3 regions of the Oceanimonas sp. MB9 genome follow, and region 1 is predicted to be linked to each of the others. Evidence: predicted binding sites of a transcription regulator. Region 1 holds the regulator's gene; each other region holds the start of a gene.
What was found. Region 1 encodes LexA, which represses DNA repair genes until DNA is damaged. Its sites were predicted from a motif close to ANCTGTNTNNNNANACAGNT; they were not measured.

Region 1 (10,237 bases):
CCACTCTACCCTGGGCCACCGGCCTGTGGTGGGTACGAGCCATCTTGAGATCGATACGTCGGTCCAGCACATGGTTGATGGCCGCCGCCCCCCCCGCCATCAGGCCAATGCCCAGGGTGGACGCCAACACCGTCAGCGCAGACGGCAACGCCTCGGTTAAAAACATGCCGACCACGGCGGTGAGCAGTATCAGCGCCACCACCTTGGGTTTGGTCAGCGCGAAGTAATCCCGCCAGACCAGGGTCCGGTGGGCGGACAGTAACTCGCTTCGTGCCATTTTGCCTCCCTGCCACGCCACAGGCGTGTTCCTGTTCCCGTCAAAATCAGCAACAACACGGCCGCGCCGCCGTTATGGGCCACTGCCACCCACAGCGGCAGGTGCAACACCACGTTGGCCACTCCCAGCATCAGCTGCACCATGACCATAATCGCCAGCATAACTCCCCAGTTGCGCAACCCGGGTTGGCGCAGTAGCCGCCACGCCAGCACCAGCAGCAGCACCACGGTTACCATGGCCCACAACCGGTGGGCGGCATGAATGGTGGCCCGCTCCGCCTGGCTGAGCACGCCATACTGATAGGTCTCGGCGGGCATGCCGTGGGGGTGAAAGGCGCTCCATTGCCACTGGCCGACCCAGTCTCCCTGGCACACCGGCAGCTCGGTGCAGGCCATGGCCGCGTAATTGGCCGCGGTCCAGCCTCCCAGGGCAATCTGTACCACCAGCGCCAGCAGTGCCGCCCAGAACCAGGGCGCCAGGCTACGATCCAGTGAATGCCTCTGGGCACTGCGCTGCCCTCGGCACAAGAGCCAGAACAGCAGCGCCAGAATGCTGAAGCCGCCCAGCAGATGTCCCATCACCACGAAGGGCAACAAATTGAGGGTCACGGTGAGCATACCCAGGGTTGCCTGCCCCGTGACCATGGCCAGCAACAGCCATGCCGGCGCCCGGTAGTGGCGGTGGGCCCGCCTGAGCGAGCCCACCGCCATCAGCAGTATGGTCAGCCCAAGGGTACCGGCGGCATAACGATGGATCATTTCATTACGCGCCTTGGTCACTTCCAGCGGCGCATCGGGAAAACGCTCGGCGGCCAGGGCATGCTCTCCCGGCGTGGCCGGCACATAATTGAAGCCGTAACAACCGGGCCAGTCGGGACAGCCCAGCCCGGCGTCGGTGAGCCGCGTCCAGGCACCCAACACCACCACCACCAGGGTCAGAATAAAGGCAACGCCACAAAGCTTCTGCATGGCACCTCCTAGCCGGCCCGGGAATATTTCAGCAACCGGCGCAGATCGTTCAGCAGATCTCTGCCGGTCTCGCGGTTTTGCACCTCGTTCGCACCCATCGGGTAGCGCATCACCAGCATGCCCGGTGGATCGGCAATATAGACAAATCCCGGCACCAGCCCTTCACCGGCGGCCTGTTGTTCCACTCGGACCCGGTCCCCGTCCCGACCCAAGGCCAGATCCAGGTTATTGAGCAGCTCGGTGGCCGACGCGCAGTAATCACAGTGCGCAGGCGTGACCATTACCAGCCGCCACTGCGTCGCCGCATCGATATGTCCTTCCACCCATTCGCCGTGACCGCGCACGCCGGGGGTAAACCAGCCCTGAGCCAGCACCAGCCAGGCCAGCGCCACAGGTAACACAAAAACCCCCACCAGGGCCAATACCGGTTTATGCTTCATATCCCCTCCGATACCACCACCAGGCTGCCAGCCAGATGGCTACTGTCATGGTGAACCACTGTACCGCGTAGCCCAAGTGCTTTTCCGGCCCCATTACCACCGGCTGCCAACCATCGCCACCGCCGTCGGTTTTCAGCACCACCGGCAACACCGGCTGCCCCCAGCGCTCGGTCAGCAGGGCCGGCTCCAGGCTGGAAATGCGCCGAGGATGGGCATCCCGCTCCCTCCCCAGTGACAGCGGCGGCTGCCAGGGACGCACCAGCACGCCGGTGAGCTCCAGGGCATGGTCATCGGGAGGGTTGACCGCTGGCAGGCGGGAACGATCGGCACTGGCCGGCCACCAGCCGCTGTCCACCGCCAGCAGGCCCTGAGGCGTCTGCAACGGCCGAATCAGCCGGTAGCCAGCCCGGCCTTGCTCAATCTGGTTGTCCAGAAACAACTCGCCGCCGGCAAGATAGACACCGCTGGTCCGCAGCCGGTAGCCAAAGGGGCTGTGCATGGCCAGGGCCTCTTTCAGCTCAAGCTCCATCTGGCTGCGTTGCTGCCACTCCTGCAATAGCTGGCGCTTTTCGTCGGCCCGGGACAACTGCCACATCCCCATGAACACCATCAGGGCACTGATGGCCGCGGTCAGCACCAGTAATCCGCCACGCTTACCTATAATCAAGGTTCCATCCTTTTCATACGCGTGATACATGCTGCTCAAACTGCTGATTGTGCTGTTGTTATTGCTGATGATCGGTAACCTGGCGCTGGGGCTGGGGGCCCTGCTCAGCCGGCGGGACCCGGCACTGATGGCGCGCTACATTGGCCGGCGGCTGCTGTTTGCGGTGATCATCGTCATACTGTTGATTCTTGCCCTGGCCACCGGCCTGCTGACCCCCAACCCCACGCCATAATAAGATTCAATCGAGACACTACAAAATATAGACAAAAACGAAGAGACACAGCCAGACCACGTCCACAAAGTGCCAGTACCAGCTGCTGGCCTGAAAGCCAAAATGCTGAGCCGGTGTAAAGTGTCCCTTGTTAACCCTGAGCCACATAATGAACAACATCAGGGTACCCAGGGTAACGTGGGCGCCGTGAAAGCCGGTGAGCAGAAAGAAGGTATTGCCGTAAATGCCGGAGTCGAGCCGCAGGCCGAGATCCTGGTAGGCATGCACGTACTCCCAGATCTGCAGCGCCAGAAACAACACCCCCAGCAGCACGGTGGCACCCAGCCAGGCCTTGATTCGGTCACGCTGCTCCTGCAGCAGGGCCAGGTGGGCCAGGTGCGCCGTCACCGACGAGGTCAACAGGATAACGGTGTTGATCAGCGGCAATCCCAGCCAGCCCATGGCGGTGGTTTCCATGCCCCCCGGGGTGGTCAGCAGCGGCCAGATAGGCTGAAACTGCGGCCACAGCACCTCGTGGGTCATGGCGTTGTTGCCGGCTCCCCCCAGCCAGGGCACCGCCAGAATGCGGGCATAAAACAGGGCGCCAAAGAAAGCGCCAAAAAACATCACTTCGGAAAAGATGAACCAGGTCATGCCCTGACGAAAGGATCTGTCCATCTGTTCGCTGTACAGGCCCTGATGGGATTCGCTGATCACATTGGAAAACCAGCCAAACAGCATGACCGTCATGACCAGGGTGCCGGCGGCAAACACCACAGGCCCGGCAATGCCGGCAATGCCGGCGGCCCACATACCTGCCCCCGAGGCCAGCAAAAACAGGCCAACGGCGCCGACAATGGGCCAGGGACTTTGCGCCGGTACATAATATTTTTCCGTCTTGACCGCCATGCTAGCCTCCTTGTCAGCCTTCGCTGGCCACCTGCTCGCTGATGTCGTAAAGGGTGTAGGACAGGGTGAATACCTCAATATCGTCGGGCAGCGCCTCGTCCACGTAAAAACTCATGGGCATTACCGCTCGCGCCAGGCCATCAAGGGGCTGCTCCTCAAAGCAGAAACACTCGGTCTTGCGCAGGTAACCCGCCGCCCTCCCCGGTGACACCGAGGGAATGGCCCGCAGCACCCGGTTGTCCACCCCCGGATTGGTCACGGTAAAGTCCACCCTGTGCATCTCGCCCGGATGCACTTTCAGCCGACGCACCGAAGGGGAAAATTCACCGCCCAGGCCGGTGTTCTGATAGGTGATGAACTCCACCGTGACCAGCCGCTGTTCATCCACCCGTTTCGCCGCTACCGCCGCCGTGGTGTCAGTCTTGCCGTTCAGCCCGGTGATGTCGCAGAACACGTCATACAAGGGCACCAGGGCAAAACCAAAGCCGAACATGGCCAGGGCCAGTCCGCCCAGCCGCAGGGCCTTCCTGCCGTGATCCATCACTTCACCTCCGGCGGCGTTTCAAAGGTGTGGTAGGGTGCCGGCGACGGCACCGTCCACTCCAGCCCTTCGGCGCCCTCCCAGGGTTTGGCCTGGGCCCGCTCGCCGCCGCGAATGCACTTCACCAGCACCGCCACGAAGATCAGCTGGGACAGGCCAAAGGCAAAGCCGCCGATGCTGACCAGGGCATTGATGTCGGCAAACTGCAGCGAATAATCGGGAATGCGCCGGGGCATGCCGCCCAGGCCGAGAAAGTGCATGGGAAAGAACAGCAGGTTGACCGATACCACGGAGCACCAGAAGTGCCATTTGGCCAGGCGCTCATCGAACATGTGACCGGTCCACTTGGGCAGCCAGTAATAGGCCGCCGCCATGATGGAGAAGATGGCACCCGACACCAGCACATAGTGGAAATGGGCCACCACGAAGTAGGTGTCGTGATACTGAAAGTCGGCCGGAGTAATGGCCAGCATCAGGCCGCTGAAGCCCCCCATGGTAAATAGCACGATAAAAGCCAGGGCGAACAGCATGGGCACTTCAAAGCTGATGGAGCCCCGCCACATGGTGGCCACCCAGTTGAACACCTTGACCCCGGTGGGCACCGAAATCAGCATGGTGCAGTACATGAAGAACAGCTCCGCCGCCACCGGCATGCCCACGGTGAACATGTGGTGGGCCCACACCAGAAAGCTGAGCCCGGCGATGGAGGCGGTGGCATACACCATGGAGGCGTAGCCAAACAGCGGCTTGCGGCTGAAAGCGGGAATGATGGCCGAGATAATGCCGAAACTCGGCAATATCATGATGTATACCTCGGGATGGCCAAAGAACCAGAAAATATGCTGGAACATCACCGGATCCCCGCCCCCGGCTGCCTCAAAGAAGCTGGTGCCGAAATACTTGTCGGTCAGCACCATGGTCACGGCGCCGGCCAGCACCGGCATCACCGCAATCAGCAGAAAGGCGGTGATCAACCAGGTCCAGCAGAACAGCGGCAACTTCATCCAGGTCATTCCCGGCGCCCTAAGATTCCATATGGTTACAATGACATTGATCGCCCCCATGATGGAACTGATGCCCATGATGTGAATGGCAAACACAAACAGGGCGGTGCTGTCGGGACCATAGGTAGTCGACAGCGGTGCATAGAAGGTCCAGCCGAAATTGGGGCCGCCGCCGGGCACAAACAGCGAGCTCAGCATCAGCACAAAGGCAAAGGGCAGTATCCAGAAACTCCAGTTGTTCATGCGCGGCAGCGCCATGTCGGGCGCCCCTATCATCATGGGAATCATCCAGTTGGCCAGGCCCACAAAGGCGGGCATGACGGCGCCGAACACCATGATAAGTCCGTGCATGGTGGTCATCTGGTTAAAGAAGTTGGGCTCCACCAGTTGCAGCCCGGGCTGAAACAGCTCGGCCCGAATCACCATGGCCATGGCGCCCCCCAGCAGGAACATGGTCAGGCTGAACAGCAGGTAGAGGCTGCCGATGTCCTTGTGGTTGGTGGTAAACAGCCAGCGGCCCAGTCCCCGGGCGGGGCCGTGATGATGCTCCTCTCCCACCAGGTGAATGTCCGCGGTTTCAGTGCGATCCATCTGCGCCATCACTGCCCCCTATTGTCCCTGTCTGGCCTGATGAATGTCCTTGGGCTGTACCAGATCCCCGGTGTCGTTGCCCCAGGCATTGCGTTCATAGGTGATCACCGCCGCCAGCTCCTTGAGCGCCAGCTGCTTGTCAAAGCTCTGCATGGCGGTGCCCGCCTTGCCGTACAGCACTATGTTGATATGGCCAGCCCTGTCATTGAGCACCATGTCGCTGCCTGTAAGGGCTGGAAAGGCACCGGGAATGCCTTCGCCATTGGCCTGGTGACAGGCGGCGCAGGCTTTCTGGTAAACCTGCTCGCCCAGGGTCATCAGCTCCTCCCGGCTCATGTTCATGGCCAGCAGTTCCTGCTCGGCGGCCCTGGCCTCGGCCTGTTCGGCCCTGACCTGAGCCAGCCAGCCATCAAATTCCTCGGGTGAGCGGGCATCCACAACGATGGGCATAAAGCCGTGATCCTTGCCGCACAGCTCGGCGCACTGACCCCGGTACAGGCCGGGCTCGTTAATGCGGGTCCAGGCCTCGTTGATAAAGCCGGGCACGGCGTCCTTTTTCACCGCAAAGGCCGGCACCCACCAGGAGTGAATGACGTCGTCGGAGGTGATCAGGAAACGCACCTTGCGATCCGTGGGCAGCACCAGGGGATAATCCACCTCCAGCAGGTAGTTGTCTCCCTTGGTCACCGTGCCAGCAATCTGCTGGGGCATGGTGGCCAGCAGGCTGAAAAATTCGACGTCTTCGTCGAAGTAGCGGTAATGCCACTTCCACTGAGAGCCGGTGACCTGCACGGTGAGATCGGGTTCGGACGCGTCTTCCATCGCCACCAGGGTTTTGGTGGCGGGAATGGCCATGGCCACCAGAATGAGAAAGGGAATAATGGTCCAGAGGATCTCGACCTTGGTGCTTTCGTGAAACTGGGCGGCCTTGGCCCCTTTTGACTTGCGATGGTGAATAATGGCCCAGAACATGACCCCGAACACCACCAGGCCGATAACGGCACAGATAATGAGGATGGTCATGTGCAGGCCGTAAACCTGCTGGCTGATCTCGGTGACCCCTTCGGTCATGTTAAGACGGGTCTGCGCCCGCGCAGGCAGGCAGACCAGCAAGGACAATAGCAACAGCAGAATCGGCTTCACGCGCACCCCCAATCGTTTCATCCTGTCACCCGGAGTACTCAAGTCTGGAATGAATGTGTGCCGAACGACTACATCCCTTAGGCTCGGCTGACTCTAAGTAAAGCAGCACTCAAGGAAATGTAAAATATAAAGATTTTAGGACTGAGGATGGGGGAATAGGGGTTGTAACGGGAGCTGAGTGAAGAAAGGACCGGCAGGCAGGGGCCTGCCGGTTGAAACGACGACGTTAGAAATCACCGTTGCGGATCACGCCCACGGCCAGGCCTTCAATGGTGAGCTCCTGGCTGCGCAGATCCACTTCAATGGGCGAGAGCTCTTCGTTTTCCGGGATCAGGCTGACCTTGCTGCCCGTACGCTGAAAGCGCTTGACGGTCACTTCGTCGTCGAGCCGGGCCACCACCACCTGGCCGTTGCGAACCTCCTGGGTTTTGTGCACCGCCAGCAGGTCGCCGTCCATGATGCCGATGTTCTTCATGCTCATGCCCTGCACCCGCAACAGAAAGTCGGCAGAGGGGTGGAACAAGCCAGGATCAAGCCGGTAATGGCTCTCGATGTGCTGTTGCGCCAATATGGGTTCACCGGCGGCCACCCGGCCCACCAGCGGCAGGCCCTGTTCTTCTTCCGCCTCTTCCCCGGCCAGGCGAATGCCCCGGGAAGTGCCGGGCATGATTTCAATCACGCCCTTCTTGGCCAGCGCCTTGAGGTGCTCTTCCGCCGCATTGGCGGACTTGAACCCCAGCACCTTGGCAATTTCCACCCGGGTGGGCGGCATGCCGGTTTGCTGAATGTGTTCCTTGATAATGTCCAGCACCTGCGACTGGCGGGGAGTAAGGGCCTTCATGATGAAACCTGTCTGTTTATACAGTTAACTGTCAGTATATCCAGTAATGAGTCCAGAGCAAGCCCCAAAGCCTTCCACTTACCACAGCGCCAGCACCAGGCCGGCGAACACCGCCATGCCGGCGTAGTTGTTGTTGAGAAAGGCGCGAAAGCAGGGCATGCGCTCCCGATCGCGAATCAAGCGCTGCTGATACACAAACAGGCCGGCCACCGCCAGCAGGCCCCAGTAAAAGGGGGCGGCCAGTTCAAACGCTCGGCCCGCCGCCACCAGCAGCAACAGGGTAGCCAGTTGCAGCAGGCCCACAATCAGCTTGTCGCGCCGGCCAAACAGAATGGCGGTGGACTTGACGCCGATTCTGAGGTCGTCGTCCCGATCCACCATGGCATACATGGTGTCGTAGGCCACGGTCCAGGTCAGGTTAGCGGCAAACAGCAACCAGAGGCCGGCGGGCAGGCTGTTGCTCTGGGCGGCAAAGGCCATGGGAATGGCCCAGGAAAACGCGATGCCGAGAAACAGCTGAGGCAGGTTGGTAAAGCGCTTCATAAAGGGATAGAGCGCCGCCCAGAACAGACCCGCAAAGGCCAGGCCAATGGTAAAGGCATTGGTGGTCAGCACCAGCACAAAGGAAATGCCCACCAGCAGGGCAAAAAAGCCCAGCGCCTGGCGCTCGGTGAGTTCACCGGCGGGCAGCGGCCGGGCCTGGGTGCGCTTGACATGACCGTCGATATGGCGGTCGGCGTAGTCGTTGATCACACAGCCGGCGGAGCGCATGGAAAACACCCCGGCCACGAACACCAGCAGCAGCCAGGGTGACGGTAACCCGTCGGCGGCAATCCACAGTGCCCACAGGGTGGGCCACAGCAGCAGCAGGGTGCCAATGGGCTTGTCGAGCCGGGCCAGGGCCATGTAGGCGCGCCAGCGCGGTCGGGAAGGAGAAGTCAGGGTGGTCATGAGGTCGTGTCCTGCATTGTGTCCTGATAGAGAGCCGAAGCCGGCAAAAAGAGTTCGGTCACCAGCACTCGGGCGGCGCCGGTGCTGAGGGTGGAGCGGCGCGCCCAGGGCGCAGGGGCAAAGCCGGCGTTCAGCCCGGTACGCTCGGCCAGTCGCCGATATTCAGTAGCATTCAGGCGCGCGAACTCAAAGGGCGTGCGCTCCAGATCCGGCGCCTCGAACATCAGCTCACCCAGCGCCCGGGAGCCCAGCCCGGCCAGCGCCGGCAGCGCCCGTTGCGTGGCGGAAGAATAGAGCGAGCTGGCATAGACCCAGGGCCGGCCGTCACAGCACAGCAATACCTCTCGACAAAAGGCCTGGTCACAGCCGAGCAGTTCCGCCTGGGTCGGTGTGAGCGACCGCAGGCTGGCATCGCTCAACAGCTGCACCTCAAACTGCCGGCAGTGCCGGCGCAATAGCCGGGTCAGTGACCCGGTGTCATGCAGCCAGGCATTCAGCACCGGCGCAGCCGGCGTTTCGCTTCCCCAGCGCCAGAGGTGATCGGCGCTGGAGGCCGTGTTTTGTTCATCAAACAACAAAGACATACAATTGCTTTCTGGTCCTGCTCCGGTCACAGCCCGGCCTCACCGGGCACCCGCCGATTGACTTGGCCGGCAAATATTTAAACAATGCCCGCTCGCTTACTCGTCGGAGACTCACATGTTTCGGTTTGTTGCCCTCTGCCTGCTGCTGGTCAGCGCAGGCCCGCTCAGCGCCCAGGATGAACCGGCGGCGCCTGCCGGGCCCATATACTACACCATGACACCGGACATTATTACCAACTACCAGAACTCAGGACAAAACCTGGGCTATGTGCGAGTGGCGGTGGATCTGATGCTGGAACGACCGGATCAGCTGGCGGTGGTGGAAGAGAATATGCCGCTGCTGCGGGACGCGCTGAATGATCTGCTGGCCCAGAAAAGCCGGCAGGAAATCCGCTCCCTGCCGGCCCGCACCGAGCTGGCCGATCAGGGCCGGGAGCGGCTCAACGAACTGCTGCTCGAGGAAACCGGCCAGACCCCGGTGCGTCGTCTGCTGTTTACGACCTTTCTTTACCAGTAGTGCGGCGGTTGTCGAGCCAGGCCTGAAGCAGGCCGATCAGGGCGCCGCCCAGGTGGGCCATATTGGCCACCGGCGTGCCCAGCAGATCGGCAAAGCCCAGCACCAGCCACACCACCATGAAGACCGCCATGCCGTCGGGCAGGCCGATGCCCCGGGCCGGGTTGAGCCGGCCGCTGAACCAGACGTAGGCCAGCAGCGCATACACCACCCCCGACAGACCACCGAAACGCGGCCCGCTGGCCCAGAACTGCAGCAGGTTGGGCAGCACCGCCGCCACCAGCAGCAGCACCAGCAGCTTGCCGCTGCCCAGCCGTCGCTCCACCATGCCGCCCAGATACCACCACCAGAACAGGTTGAACACCAGGTGCATCAGGGAGAAATGCATCAGCGCCGGAGTAAAGGCGCGCCAGAATTCCACCCCCAGCAGCCATTCTGCCCGGGGCGGGAAAGACAGCACGCCGAACATGGGCAGCCCCAGCCAGCTCAGGCCATAGACCAGCAGGCAGGCCAGCAGCACCAGCAGGTTGACCGGACCGGTCTGGCGCAGCAGATCGCTGATCCAGCCGGCTTGCCGGGGACCATCGGCAAAGCGG
Region 2 (10,237 bases), on a different contig from region 1:
GCCACCGCCCTGGGCCAGTGGGCCGCCGGCGGCCAAGCTGCCCTGATGGATGCCAACACCGGCGCCGTCATCAGCTGGATGGATGCCTTTATCGGTAACATTCAGGGTTCCATCGGTGAAGTGTCTACCCTGGCCATCCTGCTCGGCGGCCTGTTCATCGTCTACCTGGGTATTGCCTCCTGGCGTATCGTGGGCGGCGTCATGGTCGGCATGGTGGCTACCGCGACCCTGTTCAACCTGATCGGTTCCGACACCAACGCCATGTTCTCCATGCCCTGGCACTGGCACCTGGTGCTGGGTGGTTTCGCCTTCGGCATGATGTTCATGGCCACCGACCCGGTATCCGCGTCCTTTACCAACAAGGGCAAGTGGTGGTACGGCGCCCTGATCGGCGTCATGGTGGTGCTGATCCGCGTGGTCAACCCGGCCTTCCCCGAGGGCATGATGCTGGCCATTCTGTTCGCCAACCTGTTCGCTCCCCTGTTCGACCACTTTGTGGTTCAGGCAAACATCAAACGGAGGCTGGCCCGTGGCTAAGAAAGAAACTATCGGCAGAACCTTTGCCGTTGTCGGCAGCCTCTGCCTGGTCTGCTCCATCATCGTATCCGGCGCCGCCGTGATGCTGAAGCCGACCCAACAGCGCAACCAGGCGCTGGACGTTCAGACCAACATCGTCGACGTGGCTGGCCTGGGCCGTGACAATGTGGCGGAAACCTATGACCGCTTCATTGACGCCCGCCTGCTGGATCTGACCACAGGTGAGCTGACCGACCAGTCTGCCGCCGGTTACAACCAGCGCAATGCCGCCAAGGATCCGGCCACCAGCATCGCGCTGAGTGGAGAAGAGGATCCGGCCGGCATTCGCCGTCGCGCCAACCTGGCCCCGGTATACCTAGCCAAGGATGAAAACGGCGAGCTGGACAGCATCATTCTGCCGGTACACGGTCAGGGCCTGTGGTCCACCATGTACGCCTTTGTGGCGGTAGCCCCCGATGGCAACACCATCAAGGGCATCACCTACTACGAGCAGGGTGAAACTCCCGGACTCGGCGGTGAGGTGGAAAACCCCAGCTGGCGTGCCCAGTTCGTCGGCAAGAAACTGTACGACGAAAACGGCGAGCCGGCGCTGAAAGTGGTCAAGGGCGGTGCCCCCGCCGGTGCCCCTTCCAGCGTTGACGGTCTGTCCGGTGCTACCCTGACCTCCGACGGTGTGCAAAAAACCTTTGAATTCTGGCTGGGTGAGAAAGGCTTTGGTCCTTTCCTGGCCAAGGTTCGTGAAGGAGAACTGAACAATGGCTGATAAAGCTGAAATGAAAAAGGTTCTGTTCGGTCCCATCATCGGCAACAACCCCATCGCCCTTCAGGTGCTGGGTATCTGTTCTGCCCTGGCGGTGACCTCGCAGATGCAGACGGCATTCGTAATGTCGCTGGCGGTAATTGCGGTAACGGCGTTCTCCAACCTGTTTATCTCGCTTATTCGCAACCAGATCCCCAACTCGGTACGGATTATTGCCCAGATGGCGATCATCGCCTCCCTGGTAATCGTGGTGGACCAGATCCTGAAAGCCTACGCCTATGACATCTCCAAGCAGCTGTCGGTGTTCGTTGGCTTGATCATCACCAACTGTATCGTCATGGGTCGCGCCGAAGCCTACGCCATGAAGAGCCCGCCCATGATGTCGTTCCTGGATGGCATCGGTAACGGCCTGGGCTACGGCCTGATCCTGCTGGTGGTGGCCACCATTCGTGAGCTGTTCGGCTCCGGCACCTGGTTTGGCATTGAAATCCTGCCGCTGATCAAAAATGGTGGCTGGTATCAGGCCAACGGCCTGCTGCTGCTGCCGCCGAGTGCCTTCTTTATCATCGGGGGCTTTATCTGGGTACTGCGTACCTTCCGTCCCGAGCAGGTGGAGGCCAAGGAGTAAAAGATGGAACATTATCTGAGTCTGTTTGTTCGTGCGGTGTTCATCGAGAACCTGGCACTGGCCTTCTTCCTGGGCATGTGTACCTTCCTGGCGGTGTCCAAGAAGGTAAAGACCTCCTTTGGTCTGGGTGTGGCCGTTATCGTGGTACTGACCATTGCGGTACCGGTGAACAACCTCATCTATAACTTCATCCTGAAAGACGGCGCCATGGTCGAAGGCGTGGATCTGAGCTTCCTGAACTTCATTACCTTTATCGGGGTAATTGCGGCGCTGGTGCAGATCCTGGAAATGACCCTGGACAAGTTCTTCCCGGCGCTTTACAACGCCCTGGGTATCTTCCTGCCGCTGATCACCGTGAACTGCGCCATCTTTGGTGGTGTGTCCTTCATGGTGCAGCGGGACTACAACTTCGGCGAGTCCATCGTCTACGGTTTTGGTTCCGGTGTAGGCTGGATGCTGGCTATCGTGCTGCTGGCCGGTTTGCGTGAGAAGATGAAGTATGCGGATGTGCCCAATGGCCTGCGTGGCCTGGGTATCACCTTTATTTCCGCCGGCCTGATGGCCCTCGGCTTCATGTCTTTCTCTGGCATTTCTCTGTAAACCCAGTGACGGAAAAGGAATAAACGATGGAAATCATTCTAGGCGTGGTCATGTTCACCGTGATCGTGCTGGCCCTGGTAAGCGTCATTCTGTTTGCCAAGTCCAAGCTCGTCGCGGAAGGGGATGTGACTATCAGCATCAACGACGATCCCGAAAAGGCGATTACCTCAGGTGCCGGTGTCAAACTGCTGGGTGCCCTGGCCGCTAACGGTATCTTCGTATCTTCTGCCTGTGGTGGCGGTGGCTCCTGTGGCCAGTGTCGTGTGCGGGTACTGGACGGTGGCGGCGAGATCCTGCCCACCGAACTGGATCACATCTCCAAGCGCGAAGCCCGCGAAGGCGAGCGCCTGTCCTGTCAGGTGAACGTCAAGCAGGACATGAAGATCGAACTGCCGGAAGAAGTGTTCGGTATCAAGAAGTGGGATTGTGAAGTTATCTCCAACGATAACAAGGCCACCTTCATCAAGGAACTCAAACTGAAGATCCCCAACGGCGAAAGCGTGCCTTTCCGTGCCGGTGGTTACATTCAGATTGAGGCGCCGCCTCACCACGTCAAGTACAAAGACTTCGATGTGCCCGAGGAATACCGCGAAGACTGGGATAAGTTCAAGATCTTCGATCTGGAGTCCAAGGTAGACGAAGAAGTGATTCGTGCCTACTCCATGGCCAACTACCCGGAAGAAGAAGGCATCATCATGCTGAACGTGCGGATCGCGACTCCGCCGCCCAGCAACTGGACCGCTCCTCCCGGCAAGATGTCTTCCTACATCTGGTCTCTGAAGGCCGGCGACAAGGCCACCATTTCCGGTCCCTTTGGTGAGTTCTTCGCCAAGGAAACCGACGCCGAAATGGTATTTGTTGGCGGTGGTGCCGGTATGGCACCGATGCGTTCGCACATCTTCGACCAGCTCAAGCGCCTGAACTCCAAGCGCAAGATCAGCTTCTGGTACGGTGCCCGCTCCAAGCGCGAGATGTTCTATGTGGAAGACTTTGACGGCCTGCAGGAGCAGTTCGACAACTTCCAGTGGCATGTAGCACTAAGCGATCCCCAGCCCGATGACAACTGGGACGGCTACACCGGCTTCATTCACAACGTACTGTTCGAAAACTACCTGCGCGATCACGAAGCGCCGGAAGACTGCGAATACTACATGTGTGGACCGCCCGTGATGAACGCCGCCGTTATCAACATGCTTAAGAACCTGGGCGTTGAGGACGAGAACATCCTGCTGGATGACTTTGGTGGTTAAGCACTGATGCTGACTCGCGTAATCAACTGGCTGGCCCCATTGGGGCTGGCCTTTTTATTGGCGGCCTGCCAGCCGGCGAACGACGCCGCCCCGCAGTTGCACCTGACCGGCAACACCATGGGCACCTACTACTCGATCAAGGTAGTGGGCGCCGAGGATGACCGGGCAACGGCGCTGCAGGCGGAGATCGACCGCCGGCTGGAGCTGGTCAACGATCAGATGTCCACCTACCGAAAAGCTTCCGAGCTGAGCCGGTTTAATCAACATCGAAGCGACACGCCCTTTGCGGTGTCGAGTGATACTGCAAAGGTGGTGACCGCGGCGCTGCAACTGGGTCGGCTGACCGACGACGCCCTGGACGTGACCGTGGGTCCGCTGGTTAACCTGTGGGGCTTTGGTCCCGATGCCAGGCCCACGCAAATTCCCAGTGATGCGCAACTGGCCGAGGTCAGGGAACGAACCGGCCTCGACCACCTGAGTGTGCTGACCGCCGCCGACGGCGACTACCTGCAAAAGTCATTGCCTGAGCTGTATGTGGATTTATCGTCCATCGCCAAGGGCTTTGGCGTGGATGTGGTGTCGGAATACCTCTCCGAGCAGGGGCTGACCAACCATTTGGTGGAAATCGGCGGTGAGGTGAGAACCAGCGGCCTGAACGCCCATGGTCAGGACTGGCGCATTGCGGTGGAAAAACCCGGCCAGGGTGAGGGCATGGTGCAGCAGGTAGTGGCCCTGGCCAACACCAGCGTGGCCACCTCGGGGGATTATCGCAACTACTATGAGCTGGACGGCAAGCGCTTGTCTCACACCATGGATCCGACCACAGGCAAGCCGATCACCCACCGGCTGGCGTCGGTGACAGTGATCCATCCATCCTGTATGATGGCGGACGGTCTGGCCACGGCGCTGACGGTGATGGGAACAGACAGGGCGCTGTCCTTTGCCGAGGAGCAGGGACTGGCGGTTTATCTGCTTACCAAAACGGACGACGGTTTCAGGGTGGATATGTCCAGCGCCTTTAAGAAGTATCTAAGAGGTTGATATGCTGTATTTTCTGGTTACCTTCGGAGTCTTTGCCCTGGTGATTGCCGCCATGGCCATCGGCTATATCATTCAGCGCAAGACCATCTCCGGCTCCTGTGGCGGCCTGGGCGGTATCGGCGTGGAGAAGGCCTGCGATTGCCCGGATCCGTGTGATAACCGCAAGAAGAAAATGGCCAAGGAAGAAGCCCGCCGCAAAATGCTGGAAGAAAACCGCATTATCTGATCTTTACGGCGCTGGCGGCCAGAATGTCGCCGGCGCCGACTTTCCCCCCTGATTTTCCCCTTCAGTACGCCCAATTGGCGCTTTTCGCCGCACCGAGCTCAGGTTAGTATTTAACTACTGTCTGTTTATCCAGTTCGTCAATGCGTAAAATCATTCATGTGGACATGGACTGTTTCTTTGCCGCGGTGGAGATGCGTGCGCATCCCGAATGGCGGGACATTCCCCTGGCCATCGGTGGCAGTGCCAGCCGACGCGGGGTGATTGCCACCTGCAACTATCCGGCCCGGGCCTATGGCGTGCGCTCGGCCATGCCCAGCCATCAGGCACTGCGGTTGTGCCCCGAGCTGTTGCTGATCTCCGGCAACATGGCCGAATACAAGCGGGTTTCGCAGCAGATCCGCGCCATCTTTCGGCGCTACACCGAGCTGGTGGAGCCCCTTTCCCTCGATGAAGCCTATCTGGATGTCACCGGCAGCCCGCAGTTTAACGGCAGCGCCACCCTGATAGCGGAAGACATTCGCCGGGCCATTCGTGACGAATTACAGCTCACCGCCTCGGCGGGGGTGGCGCCGAACAAGTTTCTGGCCAAAATCGCCTCGGAAGAAAACAAGCCCGATGGTCTGTTTGTACTGCCGCCGGCGGCGGTGGCGAATTACGTCAGCAGTCTGGCCCTCGGCAAGATTCCCGGTGTGGGCCGAAAAACGGTGGAAAAGCTCGCGGCCATGGGGCTGGAGACCTGCGCTCAGGCGGTGGCCGCGGGCGAAGAGACCCTGACGCGCCGTTTTGGCAAGTTTGGCCGGCTGCTGTGGCAGCGGGCACAGGGAATTGACGAACGGCCGGTGCAGGTGGACCGAATACGCAAGTCGGTGGGGGTGGAAACCACCCTGGCCGCCGACATTTATGCCGCCGAGGAAGGCCGGGAAGTATTGACCCGGCTCTGGCCCGAGCTGCGGCGCCGGCTGGGTGAGCGGGCCATTTGCGGCCTGTGCATCAAGCTCAAGTTCGAGGATTTCGAGCAGACCACGCTGTCCCGGCGCACCACGGTGCCCGAGCTGGACTCGGCGCTGAAGTTGTGCGAGCAGGCCTGGGGGCGGGCCGAGGGCCGCGGCGTGCGGCTGGTGGGAGTCAGTGTCGAGCTGGCCGGGGAAGATAGCGGCGCTCAGTTGGGCTTTGACTGGGATTAAAAGTCCCGAGTTACTTCAGATGATCCTCTTCCACAAACCAGCCCTGATTGTTTTGGGGCGTGGTGGTTGCGGGCGGGGACGGCGGCGCCACCACGGCGGCCGGACCGGATATTGTGGTGCTGGCCGTGGAGCCGTGACCGGGCTCCAGCGCCGGCAGATCGCGGCCGTCGTTGGGGTGGGCACTGGCCTGTCGAGCCGGTGCAGCACTGTGATCATGCTGAATGCCGGGGGCCAGCTTGCGGGTTTCGTCGAGCAGCTCGCGACCGAAGTCGAGCGCCCGGCTGAGAATGTTGTCGGCCAGGACCGGGGTGGTGACCAGTGCCAGCATCAGTAACAGGGCCTTGGATTTCATGTCGCCTCCGAAAGCAATCAATCGTGTCGAATAATACGCCAAAACCGAGGCCGTGAACACGGCCCCGACAGCCCGGGTTGACGTCAGTTGTCGCGGTCGGGAATCTGTGCCAGTACTTGCACCAGCAATTGCCAGAAGCGGGACACGGCGTCAATGCTGACCCGCTCGTCGGGCGAGTGGGCGCCCTGAATGGTGGGGCCGAAAGACACCATGTCCCAGTGAGGGTAGGCGCTCTTGAACAGGCCGCATTCCAGTCCGGCATGGATCACCTTGACCGCCGGCAGGGCACCGAACACCTTCTCGTGGGTGTCGAGCACCAGCTTCATGATGGGAGAGTCGGGATTGGGCTGCCAGCCCGGGTAGGCACCGTCGAAACGCACTTCGGCCCCGGCCAGTTCAAAGACCGCCGCCGTCATGGTCGCCACCCTGTCCCGGCCGGCATTGTCGAGGGAGCGGATCAGGCACTGTACATGCACATGATCCTCGCGAGTGGCAATCACCCCCAGGTTGGTGGAGGTCTGGGTCACTTCCGGCATGCTGCGGCTCATGGCCATGACGCCGTGGGGGCAGGCCAGCAAGGCGCGCACCAGTTGCTGCTGCATGGCGTCACTCATGACGCGGGCAGGCATGTCATTCGGGCTCAGCGCCAGTCGAATGCGGTCATCCACACCATTGAATTCCGCGGCATACTGCCGTTGATATTGCGCCAGCAAGGTATGCAGGTGTTCACTCTTTTCCTCGGGGACCAGCAGCAGCGCCGAGGCTTCCCGGGCGATGGCATTGCGCAGGGTGCCGCCGTCGAGGCTGCTCAAGCGGGCATTGCCGTGGCGGGTAAGGACATGCAGCAGTTCCGCCAGCAGTTTGGTGGCACTGGCCCGGCCCTGGTGAATATTGATGCCGGAATGACCGCCGCGCAGCCCGGTGATGGACAGGCGAACGGCGCGATAGCCGGCGGGCACCGGTTCGGCCTGATAGGGCAGGGTGATGTTGGCGTCCACGCCCCCGGCACAGCCCATATAGACATCGCCGTCCTGCTCGGAGTCGGTGTTGAGCAGAATTTCCCCTTCGAGCCAGCCGGGTTGCAGGCCAAAGGCGCCGGTCATGCCGCTTTCCTCGTCGACCGTGAGCAGTACTTCCAGCGGGCCATGGGCCAGGTGAGGGTCGGCCAGCACCGCCAGGCAGGCGGCCATGCCAATGCCGTTATCGGCCCCCAGGGTGGTGCCGGTGGCATACACCCAGTCGCCGTCGATGCGCGGGCGAATGGGATCCCGAGTAAAGTCGTGGTCGGTATCGGCATTGGCCTGGGGCACCATGTCGAGGTGGGCCTGCAGCACCACGCCCTTGCGGTGCTCCATGCCGGGGCTAGCGGGTTTTTTGATGATCAGGTTGCCGGTGTCGTCCCGACGCACCGCCAGGCCCTGAGCCTGAGCCCAGTCGATGATCCAGCGGCCAAGTGCGGCTTCGTGGCCGGACGGGTGGGGAATGCTGCAGATGGTGTCGAAAAAGCCCCACAGTGAGGAAGGGGACAGGGAACGAATGGCAGTCATGTCGTCTCCGGTAACGGTGTCGGTCGGTATGATGGCGCCAGCTTACCCTGTCCCGACGATGGGAATCCATCTTCTTCCGTTCGGCTGAGCTACCCGGGGCGAGGCCGAAAGCAGGGGGTTACTCTGTCCACTTTCGTATTAAGGAGGTGGCTCTTTGCGCTACGCTTTTAGCGGCAGGGTTGCCAAGGAAAAAGTGGTTACAACGGCCATGAAAAAGCTGTTTAGCTGGTCAAGAATGGGCGTGATCTCTATAATGCGCCCATTGTTTGCCCTAGGTTCCGTTATGGCGGGGCTGGGGTGGCCGTTCTGTTTTAAAGCCAACACCCAAAGGTTCTTTCTATGTCCAACAAATTCGTCGTCACCTGGGACTTATTTCAGCGCGAAGCCCGCAAACTGGCCGCCCGTCAGCTGCCAGCCAGCCAGTGGAAAGGCATTATTGCCGTCAGCCGCGGCGGCCTGGTCCCGGCTGCCATCCTGGCTCGCGAGCTGGGTATTCGCCACGTGGATACCCTGTGCATCTCCAGCTACGATCACAATCAGCAGCGGGACGATCTGCAGGTGTTGAAGCAGGTGAATGGTGATGGCGAAGGCTTTCTGATCGTCGACGATCTGGTGGACACCGGCAACACCGCCCGCGTGATCCGCGAACTCTACCCCAAGGCCAAGTTCATCACCGTCTTCGCCAAGCCCAAGGGTGAGCCGCTGGTAGACGACTTTGAAGTACATGTGGGCCAGGACACCTGGATTGAACAGCCCTGGGACATGAGCGTGACCTTTGTGCCGCCCCTGTGCGAGCAGGACCAGGCGTGATAAAAAGGCTCTTCGGAGCCTTTTTTACTTTTTGATGCCGGAGACGCCATGACCGAACGACAGGGCAATCTCAGCGAGCAGCTTTTTTCCAGCGTACAGCACGCCCCCGAAACGTCCACCATCGCCTTTCGCGGCCGGCGCGATGCCGGCCTGCAGGAGCCGGCCCCCTTTGTCGACGGGGCCGATCTGCCCGGCTTCTATCGCCTGCAAAAACGCGCCTTCTGGCACTGGCTTGGGCATGACAGCATCGAGATTGAAGCCACCCTGGCGCGCATGGCGGCGGCCGAGGGCCCACGGTCGGTGGAGGGCTGGCTCGACACCCTGGCCGAGTACAAGCCCGGCAACTGGGTATACGAATGGAGCCGGCTGGGCGCTGAGGCCCATCAGGCTGCGCAAGCCGCCAGTGACCAGACCGAGGCCAGGGCGCAGTTTCTGGCGGCGGCGCGTTATTTTTCCCTGGCCAGTTACCCCCACCTGAGGGGGGACCGGTTGGCGCTGCAGGCCCAGCTGCTGGCCAACCAGGCCTATCGGGAAGCGGGGCGGCGGTTGCCGGTGCCGCTCAAGGAGCTGCGTATTCCCTTTAACGGCAAGGAGGTGCAGGGCTATCTGCACCTGCCCGCCAGCGACCGGCCGTTGCCGCTGGTGATCGTCAGCGGCAGCCTCGACAGCCTGCAACTCGACTTCTGGCGTTTTTACGAGCGCTACCTGGCGCCCGCGGGCATGGCCATGCTCACCGTCGACATGCCCGGCGTGGGCTATTCCTCCCACTGGCCGCTGGTGCAGGACAGCAGCCGCCTGCACCAGGCGGTGCTGCATCATGTGCCAAACATTCCCTGGGTGGACGAGCGCCGGGTGGCCATGCTGGGAGTGCGCATGGGCGGTAATGTGGCGGCCAGGCTGGCCTGCCTGGAGCCGTTCCGGCTGCGGGCCGTGGTGTGCATCGCCGGCGCCGGCAACCTGTTCTTTACCGAACGCGAGCGCTTTATGCGCACCCCGGCCATGCTGCGGGACACCATCGCCAATCGCCTGGGCATGCACAGCAACGACTGGGAGCAAATTTACCGGCACTGTCGAGGACTGTCCCTCAAGACCCAGGGGCTGATGGGCCGCAACACCCCGGTGCCGCTGTTGAGCATTGGTCACCGTCATGACTTTATCTGCCCCGAGCCGGAGGTGCAGGCCCTGGCCGGCACCAGTTATGGCGGACGAGCGTTGGTGCTCGACAAGCTGCCGTTATTGCAGGTTTATGAAACGGCGCTGATAGAGTCCCGAGACTGGCTGCTTCGCCACCTTTGACCCAAA
Region 3 (10,237 bases), on a different contig from region 1:
GTGCTGGCCAGGCAGGCAGCGGTAATGGCGGAGGCAAGCAGGGTCTTGATGTTGAAGCCGATGGTTTTCATGCGGTGTCCTTTCCGATATGTGCCGTGTTGATGGTATTCGAGAGCCCTTTGCAGGGCGGGTTCAAACACATATGGATACTACGGGTGCCTGCATATATCACTGTCTCAAATGCGACCGTTCGTGAGCCAATAACGGCGCGAATACGACAGGAAAAAGGAACGTCGAGTGACTCTGGGCACATACACCACAAGGGTCACATTGCTGCAGACGCAATGCGGCGGGGAAGAAATGAATGGCCCCCGCTTTCGCGAGGGCCACAAGGTAAAACACAGGGATGACCGTCGAACCCCGGGATTCACATTACCATTCCGGGCTTTCGGCTTACTCCGGCAGTTTGACGGACAGGGTCTGGCCGCCGGCGTTGGCGACGAAGGTATCGGCGTACCAGTCGACAAAGTTCACCACACCGAACTCGTAGGTGGGTGAATAAGGGCCCGGCTCATAGGCGATGGAGTTGATGCCACGCTGGTTTTCCTCGGCCAGGGCGCGGTCCTGGGCGTTGGTGGCATCCCACACCAGACGCAGTTTTTCCACGTCATAATCCACGCCTTCCACCGCGTCCTTGTGCACCACCCACTTGGTGATCACCTTGGTCTTCTGCGGCCCCAGCGGCACCACCTGGAAGGTGATCAGGTGATCGCTCTGGCCGTGGTTCCAGGAGTTGGGCAGGTGCAGAATGCGCAGTGAACCCAGCTCCCGGTTCTTGACCCGGCCCAGGGTCTTCTCACAGGCATTGGAGCCATCGATGGTCATGGCCACCTTGCCTTCGGCCAGGGGCATGCGCACCATGCGGTTGCGCAATCCGAACGACACATGCTCATGGGGAATGTTTTCCGCGTCCCATTGTTCGGCCATGCGCGCCACATGGGCCTTGAAGGCGTCGGTCGCGCGGGGATCGGTGGTGTCGTCGAACTCCAGCAGGGTATTGAGCAGCTCGGGGTGAGAACCATTGCAGTGGTAACATTCCCGGTTGTTCTCGATCACCAGCTTCCAGTTGGCGTCTTCAACGATTTCGGACTGCACCGCCACCTTGGCGTTTTCCAGATCGTAAGGCTCCAAATAGAGCTCCAGCGATGCCAGAAACTCGTCGATGTCGGGCGGGTTGTCGGCCAGACAGATAAAGATGTAACCACCGGCGGTCTTGGTGTGTACCTTTTTCAGCGGAAAGTCGCCTTTGTTGAACTGCTCACCCATGTCGTTGCCGGCATAGATCAGCTGTCCGTCCAGCTCATAGGTCCACTGGTGGTAAGGGCAAACCAGCTTGGCCACCTTGCCCTTTTTCTCGGTACACAACCGTGAGCCCCGGTGCCGGCACACGTTGTGAAAGGCCTGTACGCCTTCCTTGTTGCGCACCACGGTAATGGGGTTGTTGCCTACTTCTACCGTGATGTAGTTGCCGGTTTTGGGAATTTCACAGGTCAGCCCCACATACAGCCATTCCTTGCAAAAGATCTGCTCCATGTCGGCTTCAAACACCGACTGGCTGTTATAGCAGGCCTGGGGAAGGGAGTAGCCGGGACGACGCTGCTGCAGCAGCTGAACGGTATCCGCCAGTCCGGGGGCGGTGCCGATAACGGTGGTGTTGCTCTGCTCCATCTGCATTGCTTCCTTTGCTGAGTTGAAAGGGCGGAAAACCATACCGCCGATGGGCGTATTGTTATCCTGCCCGGGCGGTGTCGGTTGTCTGAAAACGACTCGCCCCGCCTGCTTTTACGACCCGCAAGCCGGCGTCTGGCCCCGGCTTCACGCTCATTAACGGCAAAACGGGGCTGACGGATATTTCCATGTCGTTTTCAGGCAACCGCGCCGGCTAAATCTCATCAAGAATGCCGGCAACAAGGACACAACGGGGCCCCTCGCCGCCCCAGCGGAGGACAGCGATGAATCAGGACTTTATTTCACCCATCAATACCCAGACCTGGAGCAACGGTCGCCACCCGGTGCGCTGTGTGCGCGTGATTCAGGAAACCTGGGACGTGCGTACCTTCTGCTTCACCGCCGAAAGCCCGCTGCTGTTTTTCTTCAAACCCGGCCAGTTTGTTACCCTGGAGCTGGAAATTGACGAGCAGACGGTGATGCGCAGCTACACCATCGCTTCTTCGCCCTCGGTGCCCTACAGCTTTTCCATTACCGTCAAACGAGTGCCCGGCGGCGTGGTGTCCAACTGGCTGCACGACAACCTCAAGGAAGGCGACGCCCTGGCGGTGCACGGCCCGGTGGGCAATTTCAACTGCATCGACTTTCCCAACGACAAGGTGCTGCTGCTTTCCGGCGGCGTGGGCATCACCCCGGTGATGTCGATGATGCGCTGGTGGTTCGACACCAACGCCGATGTCGATATTCAATTTGTGCACAGCGCCCGCACACCCAAGGATCTGGTGTTCTACCGAGAGCTGCAGCACATGGACTCGCGGCTGAATAATATTCAGCTGAGCCTGATCTGCGAACGCACGGACATTGGTGAGACCTGGAGTGGCTATCGCGGCTTTCTGAACAGCGCCATGCTCAGCCAGATCTCCCCCGACTTTATGGAGCGGGAAGTGTTCTGCTGCGGCCCCACCCCCTACATGAAGGCGGTGCGCAACCTGCTGCAACAGGCCGGTTTCGACATGGATCGTTACCACGAGGAAAGCTTTGGCGCCACGCCGGTAGAAGTGATTGAAGACGTGGAGCTGCTGGCCCAGGAGGCCTCGGATCTGGCCGAAGAGATGGAGCGCACCGAAGAGCGTTTGACCATTTCCTTCCTCGACAGCGACCTGCAGGTGGACATTCTGCCCGGCGAAACCCTGCACAGCGCCGCCGCCCAGGCCGGCCTGCACATTCCCAAGGCCTGCGGCATGGGCATTTGCGGCACCTGCAAGGTCAAGGTGCTCAAGGGAGAAGTGGCCATGGAGCACAACGGCGGCATTACCGATGAAGACATCGACGAGGGTTACGTGCTGAGTTGTTGCAGCGTGCCCAGCGGCAACGTGGAAGTGGAATACTGAGTACTACTGAGAGGTTGTAGGGGGGGCTTACAGGTCCAACCATTTTGCCCGAGCCGACAGTCCGGCCCGGGCTTTTTTGCGTGCCGGCCGCCGAGAAGAACGACAGGCGCCGCTTCGGTCGGCGCGTTATCAAACAGGTTAACGGTCTGCTGTGCACTCCCTGCCCAACGACAGTAACGGCGACAACAGACCCCGCAGTCTGGCTCCCTTTTGAAATGTCGGTGTAATCAGCGCGTCGAGGCGGCCCTGAACTGGTTGCTGTGGCTGTCGTAGCGGTAACCAATTTGCGCCATGCGCGCACTCAGCCAGCCGCCGTCCAGTTCGTAACGGGCCAGCAGCGCCTCCAGGCTGTCGCACTCGATGCGCAGTTTTTCATTGAGAATGCTCAGCACCATGTGAATGTCCATTCGTTCCAGTTGCGTTCTGTCCATTTCGCCCTCCTGTCGGTAACCGACCGGCTTGGCAGCCGGCATGATCGAAACACTGTAAATTTAACCAGTTAAATATTGACCAAACCGCCCCGAGTGAATACTGTATGTATAAACAGTAAAACAACAGGCAGGGCCGATCCATGATGAACCTTTCGTTAATCCGCAAGCAGGCATTGATCCCATCGCAGCAGGCGCTGCCCCACTGTCATTCCGCCGCGCTCAACACGGCACCGCAACCCGAGGTGCTCACTCGGCTGGCGGCCCTGAGCCACGGCAACGGCGGCTGGATCCTGGTGGCCAATGCCCCCACCCGCTTGTGCCGTCAACGCCTTGCCGCCGCCGGCATCAACCCGGCCCGCGTGCTGGACGCCCAGCGGCTTACCCCACAGCAACTGCAGCGAGCGCTGGCCAGCCCGACCATTGCCGCCGTGGTGTGCTGGCAACAGCAAGATGAAACCTTTTTGCACCAGCGGCAAGCCGATGCGCGCCTTTTTGTGATCGGACCGGCAGTGCCGGGCAACCCGCTGCACTGAGCGCCGTTCACCCTGTAACGAACAATAAAAAACCGGCGCTGCCGAGGGCAGCGCCGGTTTTTTATTTATGGGATTGACGCCTTTCAAGGGCCGTAGGTTGAAATGAGCGAAGCGAATTCCAACCTACCAGCCAATCAAGCGACCGATATGGAGTGAGATCACACCAGCTCGCGGCAGACCAGATCCACCAGCATGCGAATATGGGCGGGGTTGTCGTTCAGGGCAGGAATATAGCGATACTGCTCGCCCCCGGCCTTGATGAACAGCTCCTGGTTTTGCTCGGCGATCTCTTCCAGGGTTTCCAGACAGTCGGCAGAAAAGGCCGGGCAGATCACGTCCAGCTTTTTCACCCCTTCCTTTGGCAGCGCCTTCATGGTTTCGTCGGTATAGGGCTTGAGCCACTCTTCCCGGCCAAAACGCGACTGAAAGGTGGTGCGCCACTGATGCGGCTCCAGCCCCAACTCTTCCGCCAGCAGTTCGGAAGTGCGATGACACTGCTGACCGTAAGGGTCGCCCTGGTTTTCAAAGCGCTTGGGAATGCCGTGGTAAGAGAGCAGCAGCAGGTCGCCCCGGCCATGCTCCTGCCAGTGTGCCCGCACCGAGTCGGCCAGGGCGCCGATGTAGCCACTGAAGTCGTGATAGTTATGCACAAACCGCAAGGCCGGCACCAGCCGCTCCTGCTTCATTAATCTGGCCCAGCTGTCAAACACCGAGGCGGTGGTGCTGACCGAGTACTGCGGATACAGCGGCAGCACAATGACCCGGTCTACGCCCTGCTCCTTGAGCTGCTGCCAGGCCGAGGCAATGGACGGCTCGCCATAGCTCATGCCCAGCGCCACCGGCACGTCTATGCCTTCATCCTGCAGCGCCTTTTGCAATGCCGCCTGCTGACGACGACTGACCACCATCAGCGGCGAGCCTTCCGGCCACCAGATGGATTGATAGAGTTTGGCCACCTTGGGCGAACGAAACGGCAGAATAATGCCATGAAGCAACGGACACCACAGCGAGCGGGGCAAGTCCACCACCCGGTAGTCGTGCAGAAACTGACTGAGAAAGGCCTTTACCGCCGCCGAGGTGGGGGCGGAAGGCGTACCCAGGTTGACCAGTAAAACGCCTGTTTTCACCTTGTTACCTGCCTTTTACCAACAACAAAAAGCCGGACCTTCACAGGCCCGGCTTGAACCATACCGGCTTAAGCCAGAATGCTGGTCAGCTCCCGGCTGACCGCTTCCACCGACTGGGTGCCATCCACCTTGTGGTGCTGGGTGTGGCCGGCTTCGGCTTCCTGCTTGTAGTAATCGATCAGCGGAGCGGTTTGCTCGTGATACACGGCCAGACGCTTGCGCACGGTGCTTTCTTCGTCGTCGGCGCGGATCACCAGCTCTTCACCGGTCACGTCGTCTTTACCTTCCACCTTGGGCGGGTTGTATACCAGGTGATAAACCCGGCCGGAGCCCGGGTGTACGCGGCGGCCGCTCATGCGCTTGACGATCTCTTCGTCGGGCACGGCGAATTCCAGCACATGATCCACGGCAACACCGGCTTCCTTCATGGCGTCGGCCTGGGGAATGGTGCGGGGGAAACCGTCGAGCAAAAAGCCCTTGGCGCAATCGTCCTGGCTGATGCGCTCCTTGACCAGGCCGATGATGATGTCGTCAGACACCAACTGGCCCTTGTCCATCACTTCTTTGGCCTTCAGGCCCAGCGGGGTACCGGCCTTGATAGCGGCACGCAGCATGTCGCCAGTCGAAATTTGCGGAATACCGAACTTCTCCATGATGAACTGAGCTTGCGTTCCCTTACCCGCGCCCGGTGCACCCAGCAAAACGATGCGCATAACAGCGTCCTCTTATTTGATTAATCATTCGCAATTGGTGGCTGATTGTGTCATGACACCGTCACGGGAACAAGTAACAGCCCGGCCTGTTAGACCTATTGATGATATAAGCAGCGGATGCACCCTTCACAATATGGACCCCTGCCTTCGCAGGGGTGACACCCCTCCCGCCATTCCTGCCCTCTCCCGTCATTCCTGCGAAGGCAGGAATCTGCATACTCCGGGCCCGCTGGCAGCACAGTGCCGCCCCACACATGGGCCCCTGCCTGCGCAGGGGCGACAAAAAAAGCGTAGGGGCGACAAAAGGCGCAGGGGTGCCCTCCGTCATTCCTGCCCTCTCCCGTCATTCCTGCGCAGGCAGGAATCCACATACTCCGGGCCCGCTGGCAGAACTGCCCTCACCCAAACTCGGGGCATTCAAATAATATCATTCCACAAATCCTGCCAGTGAGGATTGAACTCCTCAATAAGCCGTATCTTCCAGTCGCGTTTCCATCTTTTAAGTTGCTTTTCTCTGGTTATCGCATCATACATGCTGCTGTGTGACTCAAAATAAATCAGCCGGTGAAGATCATATTTCGCTGTGAAACCATCAGCTTCATGCTGTCTGTGCTGCCAGATACGCTGTACCAGATTGCTGGTCACCCCAATATACAGGGTCCCATTACGCTTATTGGTTACGATATAAACAGCAGGAGCCTTGAACATAAGTGAGCCTTATCCGCTTGGAGTTTGTTCAGATTAAAGCAGGAATCCATATACTCCGGGCCCGCTAACTACACCGTTAGCGCCACACATTCCCCCTTATCCCAAATTAAGGTACTCTGTTCGCCGTTTTAACCAGTCAGGAACCACGGATTGGCCCGCATTAAACAACGGCAGGTGTTTTATATTCACGGCTTTGATCCGCGTGGCGCGGGTCACTATCACCGCCTTTATCGCAGTCAGTCGGCATTACAGGCAAAAGTAAACGGCCTGCATATTGATGTTTCTGCCCGTAAGCGCGGCGAAAATCACAGCCATTGCTGGCAACTTGATACCGAACACTGCCAGACCCGGTATAACTACCTGGGCTGGGATGATATTGTGCGCGCCCACTGGGCCAGAGGGTGGCTTCAGATCATCGGTGATTTAAGCCTGTTTCTATGGGTATATATTTTACCCGGCCACATACTCTCCTACGCCAAGGCGTCGCCCAAACAGCTGATGGCCGGGCTTTACCCCGCCTTTTACCTGCTGCTTAGTCTGTTGTTCTCGGTCTGGCTGGCAACCAGCCTGGCCGGGCAACTGCCCTGGCAAATGGCCCAGCTGCCTGCCGGGCTGGTGCTGGTAGCCGCGCTGATGCACACCAGCAAACACCTGGGCAACAAGCTGGCGGTATTCTGGTTATTGCGCATCTACGCCTTTTCAGCCCGCTGGGCCAGGGGGCAAATGCCTGAGCTTGCGCCGCGCATTCACTCCTTTGCCAGCCATATGGCCGAGGCCATTAACGACGACACCAACGACGAGGTGGTGATCGTTGCCCACAGCGTGGGCACCATGATGGTGGTCCCGGCCCTGGCCCAGGCCCTGCAGCAAGTTCACAATCCGAATCGCCTGGCCCACCAACGGGTGGTGTTGATCACCCTGGGGCACTGCATTCCGCTGGTGAGCTTTCACGCCGCCGCCGCCGACTTTCGCACCGCCCTGCAGCAGCTGGGACACAACAAGCGGCTGCTGTGGCTGGACTACACCGCCCCCACCGACGGCGCCTGCTTTCCGCTGTTGAACCCGGTAACCTCCTGCGGCCAGAGCTGTGCCCCCCACGCCGGGCCACGCCTGCTCTCACCCCGTTTTTTTACCCTTTATCACCCGGCTCGCTATAAAAAGCTGCGCCGGGCCTGGTATACCATGCACTTTCTTTATCTGATGGCCACCGACAAGCCCGGCCCTTACGACTTTTTCGCCTTTACCGCCGGGCCCGAGACCATTGCCAGCCAACTGAAGGAACGAACATGAGCTGCCCGGTGTTTCCCAAACCCGCCAAAAGCAAGGCCTCGCTGTGGAAAGTATTTTTCACCAAGCGTCACTCCTGGCTGGACGCCCTGTATGAACGCAGCTATGGCATGAAGATGGGGGAATACAAACTGCCGGGGCTCACCCTGTATATGGTGAACCAGCCCGAGCTGGTGCGAAAAGTCATGGTGCAGAACATGGCCGACTTTCCCAAGCACGCCATGCTGGGGGACATTCTCGAGCCGCTGCTGGGCGAAAGCATTTTCACCACCAACGGTGAGCAGTGGCAAAAACAGCGCAACATGCTCGATCCCGCCTTCAAGCATGCTCGAGTGCAGCAGGTGTTCGGACTGATGCAGCACGCCGTGGCCGACATGCTCGCGCGGCTTGAGGCCCACCAGCCGGGGCAGGACATAGACCCGGAAATGACCTTTGTGACCGCCGACATCATCTTTCGCACCATAATGTCGGCCAGCCTCGATGCCGAGCAGGCCAACCGCATTCTCGATGCCTTTGTGCGCTTTCAGGCCGAATCCCCCAGGCTGGCATTGAGAAAAATGTTCAAACTGCCCGGCTTTTTACAGCGGGGCGCCAGCGAGAGCAAACGCCTGGCCGCGGCAAAAGAAATTCGCACCACCATAGAAGACATTATTCGCCCCCGCTACCGGCAGGCCGAAGCCGCCCGCGCCGGCTGCCCGCAGTCACACACCGAGCTGGAGAACCAGCAGGATATTTTGTCTTCCCTGCTGCTGGCCAAAGACGCCAGCACCGGTCAGCCGTTCGGCTTTGATGAAATCGTGGATCAGATCTCCATGCTGTTTCTGGCCGGCCACGAAACCACCGCAAGCTCGCTGACCTGGTCACTGTATTTGCTGGCCACCCACCCGCACATACAGCAAGACGCTTATGAAGAAGTCACTCGCGTGCTGGCCGAGCAACCCATGGGGGTGGAAGCCCTGCGCAAAATGGTGCTGGTGCGCGATGTGTTCCGTGAAGCCCTGCGACTTTACCCGCCGGTGGGCTTTTTTGCCCGTGAGTGTGCCCACGCCAGTGAAATGAGAGATAAAAAAATGAAGGCGGGCAGCTCGGTGATGGTCTCACCCTGGCTCATTCACCGCCACACAGACTACTGGCACGAGCCGCACCGGTTCGACCCCTATCGTTTTACCAGCAAGCAACTGAAAACCCCGCTCAGCAAAGCCTACCTGCCCTTTGGCGCCGGCCCGCGGGTGTGCATTGGTGCCGCCTTTGCCCAGCAGGAGTCCAGCCTGATACTGGCGAGTATTCTGCAGCACTACCACCTTAGCCTGCCCGATGGCTTTGAGCCCCGGCCCGTGGGCCGGCTGACCATTCGCTCCGACAACGGGCTGCGGCTTATTCTGACGCCAAGGAACAAACAACCACAATGAAAGAACGAATTGCCGGCTTTATTCTTATGTGCGCCGTGGTGCCCCTGGCCATAGTGGGCTACCTGATTATCTGTTATGTGGGGTTTATGGGCCGGGTGGAGCGTGGCCGCGCCGGTGTGCGTGCCCTCGATCACTTTGTAAACGCCTCGGTATTTAATGGCTACGCCTGGGAGTCGGTGTCTTCCCACGCCTGGCGCGAACGCGACAACAAACGCTGGGCCCGCTTTGTGATATGGCTTACCAATAAATTCCAGCAGGATCACTGCAAACGCGCCAACAAGCGCGAACAACCCCTGGTGGATCTGATGCTGCAGAAAGGACTACACCGGCAAACCATTAAGTAACCGTGGGAATTCACTGCGCTCCAAACCCCATCGGAACCACTTGCCGGGGTAACAAACAGCACCTAATTCCATTTATGCTTTTGACATAAATATTTGATATTACTCCCGTTCATACCCTGTGTTAGAATGCGCCCCGCACGGAAAACGCAGACATAACTAAAACAAATTCATACGGGACTCTTGATGAAATCAGCCTTGCTACTTCAAGGGCCGCTTGGGCCTTTTTTTCAGCACTTTTCCCGCTTTTTAAGCGAGCAGGGCATTTTTGTACACAAAATTCACTTCAACGGCGGCGATGGCTGCTGGCCCTGCCGGGGCACCAATGTGCACTACACCGGCTCCCTGCCGGAATGGCGCCACTTTCTGCACAACTACATTAACGAGCACGGCATTGACACCGTGTTCTGTTACAGCGACTGTCGCGAATATCACGCCGTGGCCCGCCACTATTGCCTGAGCCATAACATTCGCTTTTTTGTGTTTGAAGAAGGCTACCTGCGTCCGCACTACATTACCCTGGAGCAAAACGGCGTTAATGCCCACAGCCCCTGGTTTGGCAAACTGGCAGACGAACTTCCTACACAAAACCCCGAGCACGTAAAGCACCAGTTCGACATTCGCGCCAG

Region 2: dinB (DNA polymerase IV) is a predicted target of LexA. The motif match lies at 5,158-5,177, and genes of this name have one in related genera.
Region 3: OJHNALOF_RS13500 (DUF4250 domain-containing protein) is a predicted target of LexA. The motif match lies at 3,589-3,608, and genes of this name have one in related genera.

The regions. Positions count from the first base shown of each region.
Region 1 is NZ_VFBE01000001.1:24,467-34,703, forward strand. Features, by position in the region: gene cyoE (heme o synthase) at 1-277, opposite strand, end outside; gene OJHNALOF_RS00135 (heme A synthase) at 214-1,245, opposite strand; gene OJHNALOF_RS00140 (hypothetical protein) at 1,254-1,685, opposite strand; gene OJHNALOF_RS00145 (SURF1 family protein) at 1,675-2,352, opposite strand; gene OJHNALOF_RS00150 (DUF2909 family protein) at 2,381-2,584, shown strand; gene OJHNALOF_RS00155 (cytochrome c oxidase subunit 3) at 2,603-3,472, opposite strand; gene OJHNALOF_RS00160 (cytochrome c oxidase assembly protein) at 3,486-4,013, opposite strand; gene ctaD (cytochrome c oxidase subunit I) at 4,013-5,608, opposite strand; gene coxB (cytochrome c oxidase subunit II) at 5,627-6,772, opposite strand; gene lexA (transcriptional repressor LexA) at 6,978-7,592, opposite strand; gene ubiA (4-hydroxybenzoate octaprenyltransferase) at 7,671-8,543, opposite strand; gene OJHNALOF_RS00185 (chorismate lyase) at 8,540-9,127, opposite strand; gene OJHNALOF_RS00190 (flagellar basal body-associated FliL family protein) at 9,243-9,644, shown strand; gene glpG (rhomboid family intramembrane serine protease GlpG) at 9,622-10,237, opposite strand, start outside.
Region 2 is NZ_VFBE01000011.1:30,267-40,503, reverse strand. Features, by position in the region: gene OJHNALOF_RS16365 (NADH:ubiquinone reductase (Na(+)-transporting) subunit B) at 1-537, shown strand, start outside; gene OJHNALOF_RS16360 (Na(+)-translocating NADH-quinone reductase subunit C) at 530-1,300, shown strand; gene OJHNALOF_RS16355 (NADH:ubiquinone reductase (Na(+)-transporting) subunit D) at 1,293-1,925, shown strand; gene nqrE (NADH:ubiquinone reductase (Na(+)-transporting) subunit E) at 1,929-2,525, shown strand; gene nqrF (NADH:ubiquinone reductase (Na(+)-transporting) subunit F) at 2,552-3,775, shown strand; gene OJHNALOF_RS16340 (FAD:protein FMN transferase) at 3,782-4,816, shown strand; gene nqrM ((Na+)-NQR maturation NqrM) at 4,818-5,042, shown strand; gene dinB (DNA polymerase IV) at 5,183-6,226, shown strand; gene OJHNALOF_RS16325 (hypothetical protein) at 6,237-6,578, opposite strand; gene OJHNALOF_RS16320 (aminoacyl-histidine dipeptidase) at 6,662-8,125, opposite strand; gene gpt (xanthine phosphoribosyltransferase) at 8,465-8,935, shown strand; gene frsA (esterase FrsA) at 8,984-10,231, shown strand.
Region 3 is NZ_VFBE01000009.1:453,093-463,329, reverse strand. Features, by position in the region: gene dctP (TRAP transporter substrate-binding protein DctP) at 1-71, opposite strand, end outside; gene OJHNALOF_RS13510 (SRPBCC family protein) at 394-1,668, opposite strand; gene OJHNALOF_RS13505 (hybrid-cluster NAD(P)-dependent oxidoreductase) at 1,953-3,059, shown strand; gene OJHNALOF_RS13500 (DUF4250 domain-containing protein) at 3,287-3,490, opposite strand; gene OJHNALOF_RS13495 (cell division inhibitor) at 3,631-4,023, shown strand; gene hemH (ferrochelatase) at 4,182-5,150, opposite strand; gene adk (adenylate kinase) at 5,219-5,863, opposite strand; gene OJHNALOF_RS13480 (GIY-YIG nuclease family protein) at 6,281-6,571, opposite strand; gene OJHNALOF_RS13475 (hypothetical protein) at 6,722-7,861, shown strand; gene OJHNALOF_RS13470 (cytochrome P450) at 7,858-9,267, shown strand; gene OJHNALOF_RS13465 (hypothetical protein) at 9,264-9,611, shown strand; gene OJHNALOF_RS13460 (capsule biosynthesis protein) at 9,795-10,237, shown strand, end outside.